Regions from separate parts of the Duganella sp. BJB1802 genome, predicted to be linked through region 3. Evidence: predicted binding sites of a transcription regulator. Region 3 holds the regulator's gene; each other region holds the start of a gene.
The links. The regulator sigma-54, encoded in region 3, starts transcription at its own class of promoters, with help from an activator protein. The targets are predictions, from matches to a motif close to TGGCANGNAANCTGCTTT.
Positions count from the first base shown of each region.

Region 1 (3,275 bases), on a different contig from region 3:
AACTGCACGCGGCCGATCACGAAGCCCAGCGGGATGCCGACCAGCGCGGCCAGCCCGAAGCCCACCGCAACGCGCTGCAGCGAGGCGAGCACGTTCCAGCCTATGCCCTGGTCGTTCGGGCTTTTGCTGTAGAACGGATCGGAGAACAGCTTGACCGCTTCCTGCAGGGTCACCAGCGGAGTCGGAAAGCTGCTGTTGTTGATGGTGATGATCTGCCAGACCAGCACCAGCAGCGCGGCGCCCAGCAATGGCGCGACGATCTTCATCGCGGTGGCCGATACCTGCTGCCGCGCGCGCGTCGACGCGTTGGCGGCCAGCGGGCGGCGCGGACGGCGCACCGCGCCCGGTGCCGGTGCCGCGACCGGCGCGGCGCTTTCAGGTTGGAGCATGGCGTTCATGGCATTCCCTCATCAGGCTTTGATCTTGAACGAGGCGGCGAACGCTTTCGGGTTCTTGCCGTCCCAAACGGAACCATCCATCAGCTTCGACGTGCGCAGCGGGCTTTTCGGCACCGGTGTCTTGGTCATCGCCGCGGCGTCCTTGTACAAATCGATCTGGTTGACCGCGGTGGCCACGGCCAGGTAATCCGGATCGTCCTTCAGCAGGCCCCAGCGGCGGTGCTGCGTCATGAACCACATGCCGTCCGACAGATACGGGAAGTTGACCGCGCCGTCGTTGTAGAACTTCATGTAGTTCTGGTCGTCCCAGGTCTTGCCCAAGCCATTCTGGTAGCGGCCCATGATGCGCTGGTCGATCGCGTCCTTGCTGGTGTTGACGTAGGATTTGTCGGCGATCACCTCGGCCATCTTGTTCTTGTTGGCCAGCGAGGCGTCGATCCATTTGCCGGCGTCGAGGATGGCGGCCATCATCGCGCGGCAGGTGTTCGGGTGCTTCTTGGCGAATTCCAGCGTCGAGCCGAGCACCTTCTCCGGGTGGTCCTTCCAGATGTCCTGGGTGGTGGTGGCGGTGATGCCCACGCCGTCCATGATGGCGCGGTGGCCCCACGGCTCGCCCACGCAGAAGCCGTCCATGTTCCCGACCCGCATATTGGCCACCATCTGCGGCGGCGGCACGGTGATGACCTTGGCGTCCTTCATCGGGTTGATGCCGTTGGCGGCCAGCCAGTAGTACAGCCACATCGCGTGGGTGCCGGTCGGGAAGGTCTGGGCGAAGGTGTATTCGCGCTTGTCGGTCTGCATCAGCTTGGCCAGCGAGGCGCCGTCCACCGCGCCCTTGTCGGCCAGCTTCTTCGACAGCGTGATGGCCTGGCCGTTGTTGTTCAGGCCCATGAGCACCGCCATGTCCTTCTTCTGGCCGCCGATCCCCATCTGCACGCCGTACAGCAGGCCGTACAGCACATGGGCCGCGTCCAGGTCGCCGTTGGCCAGCTTGTCGCGCACGCCGGCCCACGAGGCCTCCTTGCTCAGCACGAACTTGACGCCGTACTTCTTGTCGAAGCCCAGCACCGAGGCCATCACCACCGACGCGCAGTCGGTCAGCGGAATGAAGCCGATCTTGATTTCTTCCTTCTCCGGCTTGTCCGAACCCGCCGCCCACACGCCACCCGTTGCCAATCCCAACATGCTTCCCCCCGCTACAAGACCTGCGCCATGAATGATCTGCCGACGCTTGGTGTTCACAACGTTCGCATCGGATGGCAGGTCGTTCCCTGCTCGTGGCTTTTCATATTCCATCGCAAATCCCTTATGTAGTCAGCAGAACAAAACGGCAAAAAAAAAGTCTACCCAGCGTGAACGGATTCACGTGTGTAGACGTCGTTGTCTGGTGGACCTCACCGCCGTTGGCGAGGTACATCAAGCGCACCGTTGCGCTTGCTTACAGGCTATGCAATGTCCATGCCAGCAAGTTTGCAGGGGAAAGCCAGGGGGATGGGGCGGATCGGAGCGCCGTGTGATGGCGCAGAAAACGCACCGCGATTGCGCGGTGCATCATTTTGGACGGGCGTCAGCCCAATAAATCTTCGACGTCGATGATGCGCTGGGCCACCTCGGACAGCTTGAGGTTCTTGCTCATGGCCATGCTGCGCAGCTTTTGGTAGGCCTGCTCTTCGCTGAAACGTTGGCGCTCCATTAACAGGCCCTTGGCGCGCTCGATGATCTTGCGCTCGGCCAGCTTGCTCTTGGTGTCGGACAGTTCGTCCAGCAGCTTCTGCTCGCGCTTGAAGCGCGCCAGCGCCACCTGCAGCACCGGCTTGATGCGGTCGCTCTGCAGGCCGGCCACGATGTAGGCCGACACGCCGGCCGCCATGGCGGCCTCCATGCTCTCGGTGTCGTCGCTCTCGGTGAACATGACGATGGGGCGGCGCTCGTCGCGGGTGGCGATGACGATGTGCTCCAGCACGTCGCGCGCGTCGGATTCGGCGTCGACGATGATCATGTCGGGCTGCAGCTGGGCGATGCGCTCGGGCAGGTACATGTCCGGCGGCAGCGAGGCGACGATGTCGTAGCCCGCCTCCAGCAGGCCGATGCGCAGCGCGCGGGCCCGCTCGGCCTGCGCGCGCAGCGCCTCGTCATCCTCGTCGCCGGCGAGGATGATGGTGTTGACGACCACGATACGTAGGTGTTTCATGGTCGTCATGCGGAGTATGGAAGAGAGTTCATGGCCTTACTGCAAGCAAGAATCAATCCATTCTACGGCACAAAGCGGCCTCTCCGCCAGCGGCAACGCTGGTCAGCCCAGGTCCGCCTCGTACACGCCCAGGCGCTTGGCCACGCGTGGCGCCAGTTCGTGGGCGGCGGCGACGGTCATTTCCAGGTCGTGCAGCTTGCCGTCCTTCAGGCCGTAGACCCAGCCGTGCACCGTGACATCCTGGCCACGGTCCCATGCGTCCTGCACGATGGTGGTCTGGCAGACGTTGGAGACCTGCTCCACCACGTTGAGCTCGCACATGCGCTCGGCGCGCAGCTTGCTGGTCAGGACGTCGCCCAGGTAGCGCTCGTGCTTCTGATGCACGTCCTGCACGTGGCGCAGCCAGTTGTCGGCCAGGCCGACGCGCGTGCCGGTCATCGCCGCGTGCACGCCCTTGCAGCCGTAGTGGCCGACGATGATCACGTGCTTCACCTTCAGCACGTCGATCGCGAACTGCAGCACCGACAGCGCGTTCAGGTCCGAATGCACCACCACGTTGGCGATGTTGCGGTGGACGAAAACGTCGCCAGGCGCCAGGCCCAGCAGCTCGTTCGCCGGCACCCGGCTGTCCGAGCAGCCTATCCACAGGTATTCCGGCGAGGCTTGCTGCGCCAGGCGGTTGAAGA
Region 1 covers NZ_JABWEF010000001.1:100,783-104,057, reverse strand. The annotation lists gene ntrB (nitrate ABC transporter permease) at 1-398, opposite strand, end outside; gene HUX88_RS00515 (CmpA/NrtA family ABC transporter substrate-binding protein) at 411-1,583, opposite strand; gene HUX88_RS00510 (ANTAR domain-containing response regulator) at 1,966-2,589, opposite strand; gene can (carbonate dehydratase) at 2,692-3,275, opposite strand, start outside.
Region 1: the regulator sigma-54 is predicted to act here: its motif matches at 1,845-1,862, upstream of HUX88_RS00515 (CmpA/NrtA family ABC transporter substrate-binding protein).

Region 2 (3,275 bases), on a different contig from region 3:
ATTCGAAATCCGTGGGTGAAACTATCCATCCCGAATATACAACATCCAAAGAAAAACGCGGGGAAAGCTCGGCTCGCCCCGCGTTTTTTGCTGCGCTACAGGCACCGGCGTGGCCGATGCGTTGCTATTACAGCGAGTAGTACATGTCGAACTCGGCAGGGTGGGTCGTCATGCGCATGCGCTGGACGTCCTGCATTTTCAGTTCGATGTAGGCGTCGATCATGGAATCGCTGAACACGCCGCCACGGGTCAGGAACTCGCGGTCTTTGTTCAGTGCGTCCAGTGCCTCTTCCAGCGACGAGCACACGGTTGGGATCAGCGCGTCTTCTTCCGGCGGCAGGTGGTACAGATCTTTCGATGCTGCCTCGCCCGGATGGATCTTGTTGGCGATACCGTCCAGGCCGGCCATCAGCAGCGCGGCGAAGCACAGGTACACGTTGGCCAGTGGATCCGGGAAGCGGGTTTCGATACGGCGGCCTTTTGGATTGGCCACGTGTGGAATACGGATCGAGGCCGAACGGTTACGGGCCGAGTACGCCAGCTTGACCGGTGCTTCGAAGCCTGGAACCAGACGCTTGTACGAGTTGGTGCCTGGGTTGGTGATCGCGTTCAGCGCCTTGGCGTGCTTGATGATGCCGCCGATGTAGAACAGCGCGGTTTCCGACAGGCCTGCATAGCCGTCGCCGGCGAACAGGTTGACGCCGTCTTTCCAGATCGACTGGTGCACGTGCATGCCGGAACCGTTGTCGCCAACGATAGGCTTAGGCATGAAGGTGGCGGTCTTGCCGTAGCTGTGGGCCACGTTCCAGACCACGTATTTCAGGTTCTGGGTCCAGTCGGCGCGCTCGACCAGGGTCGAGAACTTGGTGCCGATTTCGTTCTGGCCGGCGCCGGCCACTTCGTGGTGGTGCACTTCGACCGGGATGCCCAGCGATTCGAGGATCAGGCACATTTCCGAACGCATGTCCTGGAAGCTGTCGACCGGTGGCACTGGGAAGTAGCCGCCCTTGACGGTCGGACGATGGCCGCTGTTGCCGCCTTCGATTTCCTTGTCGGTCGACCACGAGGCTTCGTCGGAATCGATCTTGACGAAGCAGCCGGACATGTCGATCTTCCAGCGCACGCTGTCGAAGATGAAGAACTCTGGTTCTGGGCCGAAGTAGGCGGTGTCGCCCATGCCGGACGATTTCAGGTAGGCTTCAGCGCGCTTGGCGATGGAGCGTGGATCGCGGTCGTAACCCTTGCCGTCCGACGGTTCGATCACGTCGCACTGCATGAACAGGGTGGTCTCTTCCATGAACGGGTCGATGTTCGCGGTGTTTGGATCTGGCAGCAGAATCATGTCCGAAGCTTCGATGCCTTTCCAGCCGGCGATCGAGGAACCGTCGAAGGCGTGGCCCGATTCGAACTTGTCGATGTCGAAGTGCGACACAGGCACGGTGACGTGCTGTTCTTTACCACGGGTGTCGGCGAAACGGAAATCAACGAATTTGACTTCGTTTTCCTGGACCATTTTCAGAACTTCTGCGGCTGTCATTGCCATGCGTATCTCCTAAAGGAATGTGGGGCTCGTGCGCCATTGGTAAGCAGTATCCGTGCCAGCCCAAAGTTCCGGGGCTTGTGTCGATAGCGTCTTTGAACTCGCCGCCAAATGAATCTAAAATTCACGGGGGAGCCCAAGTGATGCTATTTGAGGCAGCTCAATACCGCACCAACCCGGTGCATATTCGAGATTTTGCACCGCATTTGTGCATTTCGAGGAATTTTCCAAAAATTGCACGGCTTTGGTGCGCCTGCGTGTGGTGCGTGCGCAGGAGGCCTATAATAAACTCAAACTTATTCCTGGAACATGACATGAGCAAAATAGACGAGATTCTTGCGCTGGCGCGCAGCCGCAGCAAAGACTGGCCCTATGCCGGCGCCGTGACGCCGCAGGAAGCGTATGAGCTGGTCAGCGCGGACAACGCGGTCAAGCTGGTCGATGTACGCACCCATGCGGAGCGCGACTGGGTCGGCCGGGTGGCGATACCGGAGGCCCAACATGGTGCGGTGCAGTGGAACCTGTATCCGGGCGGGATCGCCAACCATGAATTCATCGAGCAGTTGAATTCGGTGGCGCGCAAGGACCAGGTGATCCTGTTCCTGTGCCGTTCAGGCGTGCGCTCGCGCAGCGCCGCCAAGCTGGCAACCGAGCACGGCTACCAGCACTGCTACGACATCCTCGAAGGCTTCGAGGGCGAGAAGGACGAGCGCGGCCACCGCAAGAACATCAACGGCTGGTGCAAGGCCGACCTGCCCTGGATCGGCGCCTAGGTTCTACACCGCCGCGGCCTCGTCCGGTGCGGGCGCCGACTCGCCCATCAGGAACTGGATGCGCTTGCGCACGAACTGGATGTGGCTGCGCAAGCCGTACAAGCCGTCCGCGAACGATAGCGGGATCGACACCTGGTTGACCAGGTCCTCGATCTCGTTCAGGCGCACCAGCTGGCGCTCATAGACCTGCATGCGGATATCCTCCGGCGCCTCCTCCACCGCCTGCTCCACCGCGCGCAGCTGGCCGTACCAGCGGTACACGCGCGAACGGATGCGCCACACATACAGCGGCGGCACCACCTTGGACAGCGGCAGTATCAGCGCGCCCAGCGCCACCACCACCACCCACATGCGGTCGAGGAAATTGGCCAGCCAGAACGTCATGTAGCGCTGCAGCAGCGGCGGGCCGCTCTTGTAGTACTTGGCCGCCTCGGCGTCGACCGGGATCTCGGTGTACTTGGCCGACGGGAACTGGCCCTGCTGCGAGAACCATCCCGCGCCGCCGTGGATGCTGGCGGCCGCCTGCACGAACAGGTCCACCAGCGCCGGATGCAGGTCGTCGCGCGCCACCAGCGTGGCGGTCGGGGCGATCAGGTTGTAGTCCTCGGCCGGGATGTCGCGGCCCAGGTCGACGATCCCCTGCGGCAGCACCACATGCGTCAGGAACGGCAGCTTGCGCGCGTAAGCTTCCGCCTGGTTGAAATTGAACAGCTTGATGCCGGGGGTTTGCAGCAGCATCTGGATCAGCGGCGCTTCCGGCGCCGAGGTGAACACCAGGCCGTCGATGCGGCCCTCCAGCAGCTCCACGGTGGCCGGCGTGTTGGCCAGCGAGAAGCGCTCCACCTCGCCCTTCTCGACACCGTTCAGTTCCAGCACCTGACGGAACAGGCGCGGCGCGCCGGCGCCCTTGGGACCGTAGTTGATCTTCATGCCCCGCAGCTGGGTCAGCTGGGTGATGGGCG
Region 2 covers NZ_JABWEF010000003.1:14,377-17,651, forward strand. The annotation lists gene HUX88_RS05435 (DUF4124 domain-containing protein) at 1-2, opposite strand, end outside; gene glnA (type I glutamate--ammonia ligase) at 128-1,543, opposite strand; gene HUX88_RS05445 (rhodanese-like domain-containing protein) at 1,855-2,313, shown strand; gene HUX88_RS05450 (TAXI family TRAP transporter solute-binding subunit) at 2,317-3,275, opposite strand, start outside.
Region 2: the regulator sigma-54 is predicted to act here: its motif matches at 1,584-1,601, upstream of glnA (type I glutamate--ammonia ligase).

Region 3 (3,275 bases):
CGGCGACCAGTGGGTCGAGGGCGAGGCCGAGCGCATCGAATACAGCAACAAGACCGACCTGGTCAAGCTGTTCTCCAAGGCCAAGGTGCGTCGCCTCGAAGCGGGCCGCCTCAGCGACGAGGTCAACGGCGAGTTCATCTCCTACGACAGCCGCAAGGAACAGTTCGCCGTGAAGAACACCGTCACCGGCGAGAGCAAGCCGGGCGCCGGCCGCGGCACCATGGTGATCCAGCCGACCATCCGCCCGGCCGCGCCGGCCACCGCGCCAGCAACCACGCCGGCCGCGTCGACGCCGCCGGCCACGGAGAAGTGAGCATGGAACCATCCTGCGGTAGCACCCTGATCGTACGCGGCCTGCAAAAGACCTACGGCAAGCGCCAGGTCGTGCATGACGTCTCCCTGCAGGTCGAATGCGGCGAAGTGGTGGGCCTGCTCGGCCCCAACGGCGCCGGCAAGACCACCTCGTTCTACATGATCGTCGGCCTGGTGCCGTCGGACGCCGGCAGCATCGACATCAGCGGCACCGACATCTCCTCGCTGCCCATCCACCGCCGCGCCTCGCTCGGCTTGTCCTACCTGCCGCAGGAAGCGTCGGTGTTCCGCAAGCTGACGGTGGAAGAAAATATCCGCGCCGTCCTCGAAATTCAGAAAGTGGACGGCAAGCCTTTATCCAAGGCTGCCATTGATGAACGGCTCAATACCCTGCTGGCCGATTTGCAGATCGAAAAGCTGCGCGAGAACCAGGCGCTGTCGCTCTCGGGCGGCGAGCGCCGCCGCGTGGAGATCGCGCGCGCACTGGCGACCAACCCGCGCTTCGTGCTGCTCGACGAACCATTCGCCGGGGTCGACCCGATCGCCGTCATTGAGATCCAGCGCATCGTGCGCTTCCTCAAGGAACGCGGCATCGGCGTCCTCATTACCGATCACAATGTGCGCGAGACGCTGGGCATCTGCGACCGCGCATATATCATCAACCAGGGCACGGTATTGGCTTCAGGCCGGCCAGACGACATCATCGCCAACGAATCGGTGCGTCGCGTGTATCTGGGTGAACACTTCCGTATGTAAAACCCATGAAACAGTCTTTGCAACTGCGCACGTCGCAGCACCTCGCGCTGACGCCTCAGCTGCAGCAGTCGATCCGGCTGCTGCAACTGTCGACGCTGGAGCTGCATCAGGAACTGGAACAGCTGCTGACCGATAATCCGCTGCTGGAGCGCCTCGACGACCCGCTGGACCGCTCGCTGCGGCTGCTGTCGGACGGCGCCATCAGCCAACAAGCCCCGGTCGGCGACGCGCCGCCCGAAGGCCCGCCCAACGCCCAGGAAGCGCCTGCCGCCGACGCCGACAACTACGACGGCCCGGCCGCCGACACCGAGAGCACCAGCAGCGACGCCGACGTCGACTGGAGCGACGCCGGCCGCAGCAAGGCGCCCGACGACGAGGATTCGCGCCCGCAGCTCGAGGCCAGCCACTGCACGCTGCGCGAGCACCTGATGGAGCAGATGCGCGTGACGGTGCTGGAGATGCGCGACCGCGCGCTGGTCGAGCTGATCATCGACGCGCTGGACGAGAACGGCTACCTCGAGGAATCGCTGGACGAGATCCACGCCCGCCTGCCGGAGGAGCTGGAGGTGGACATCGACGAGCTGCGCACCGCCTTGTCGCTGCTGCAAAGCTTCGACCCGATGGGCGTGGGCGCGCGCAACGCGTCCGAATGTTTGGCGCTGCAGATCAAGCGCCTGCCGGGCATACCGATGGTGACGCGGCGCATGGCGCTGGCCATCGTGGAAAATCATCTGACCTGGTTCGCCCAGCGCGACTTCAACAAATTGAAGAAGGCGCTGGTGTGCGACGACGAGGATTTGCGCGAAGCACAAACCGTCATCCGCCAGTGCAATCCACATCCGGGCTCGGCGTTCGCGTCGGACGTGTCGGACTACGTGGTGCCGGACGTGATCGTCAAAAAAGCGCGCAACGGCTGGCAAGTGAGCCTCAACAACGACGTCATGCCGCGCCTGCGCGTGAACGCCATGTACGCCAACCTGCTCAAGCAGGGAAAAGGCGAGGGCGCGATGGGCGCGCAGCTGCAGGAAGCGAAGTGGCTGATCAAGAATATGCGCCAGCGTTTCGACACGATTTTGCGCGTCGCACAAGCGATAGTAGAACGACAAAAGAACTTTTTCTCCCATGGCGCGGTTGCCATGCGCCCCCTTGTGCTTCGCGAAATTGCTGATACACTGGGTCTACACGAGAGCACTATTTCTCGTGTAACAACTCAAAAATATATGCTGACCCCGCATGGCATGTTTGAGTTGAAATATTTCTTTGGTAGCCATGTCGCCACCGAAGCGGGGGGGGAAGCAAGTTCGACGGCGATACGCGCACTCATCGTGCAATTGACAGGAGCAGAAGACCCGAAAAATCCTTTATCCGACAGTAAGATTGCGGACATGCTGGGAGAACAAGGCATGGTGATTGCGCGACGAACTGTTGCCAAATATCGCGAAGCTTTAAAGATCCCGCCAGTCAGTCTCCGCAAGTCTTTGTAGTTACTTGGTTCCTGCGCGCCCGGTGGCAATGGGCCCCGCACTAACCGTAAGAAGCGACATTATCTTTAGGAGTGTGTATGAATCTCACCATCAGTGGACATCATCTCGAAGTGACCTCTGCCATCCGTGAATACGTGCAGAGCAAGCTGGAACGCGTCACCCGCCACTTTGATCAAGTGATTGATATTGCTGTCATCCTGACCGTAGATAACCTTAAAGAGAAAGAGAAACGCCAGAAGGCTGAAATCAACCTGCGCATGTCGGGCAAGACCGTCTACGTGGAAAGCCTGTCGCAGGACCTGTACGCCGCCATCGACACCTTGGTCGACAAGCTGGATCGGCAGGTCATGAAGTACAAAGCCAAGGTCCAAGAGCACGGCCACGATGCGATCAAGCATCTCCCGGATAGCTACGAACCCGCTGCCGCCGCCCTATAACAACGGCCTCGGCACCATCAAACTAAGGGCGCACTGGCGCCCTTTTTTGCGCCCGCATAGAATAGGGTTTTCACCACTATCCTGCGACCTCATGAGCGAATACGTCCACACCAGCGTCAGCAACGGAACCGGCTTCATCACGCTGGACCGGCCCAAGGCCTTGAACTCTTTATCGCTGGCGATGGTGCGCGCGATCACGCAGGCGCTGCTGGCATGGCGCGACGACAGCGCCATCGCCGCAGTCGTCATCCGCAGCAGCAGCGAGAAGGCCTTCTGCGCCGGCGGC
Region 3 covers NZ_JABWEF010000009.1:661-3,935, reverse strand. The annotation lists gene lptA (lipopolysaccharide transport periplasmic protein LptA) at 1-313, shown strand, start outside; gene lptB (LPS export ABC transporter ATP-binding protein) at 316-1,068, shown strand; gene HUX88_RS15395 (RNA polymerase factor sigma-54) at 1,074-2,552, shown strand; gene hpf (ribosome hibernation-promoting factor, HPF/YfiA family) at 2,630-2,989, shown strand; partial or broken gene HUX88_RS15385 (3-hydroxyisobutyryl-CoA hydrolase) at 3,081-3,275, shown strand, end outside.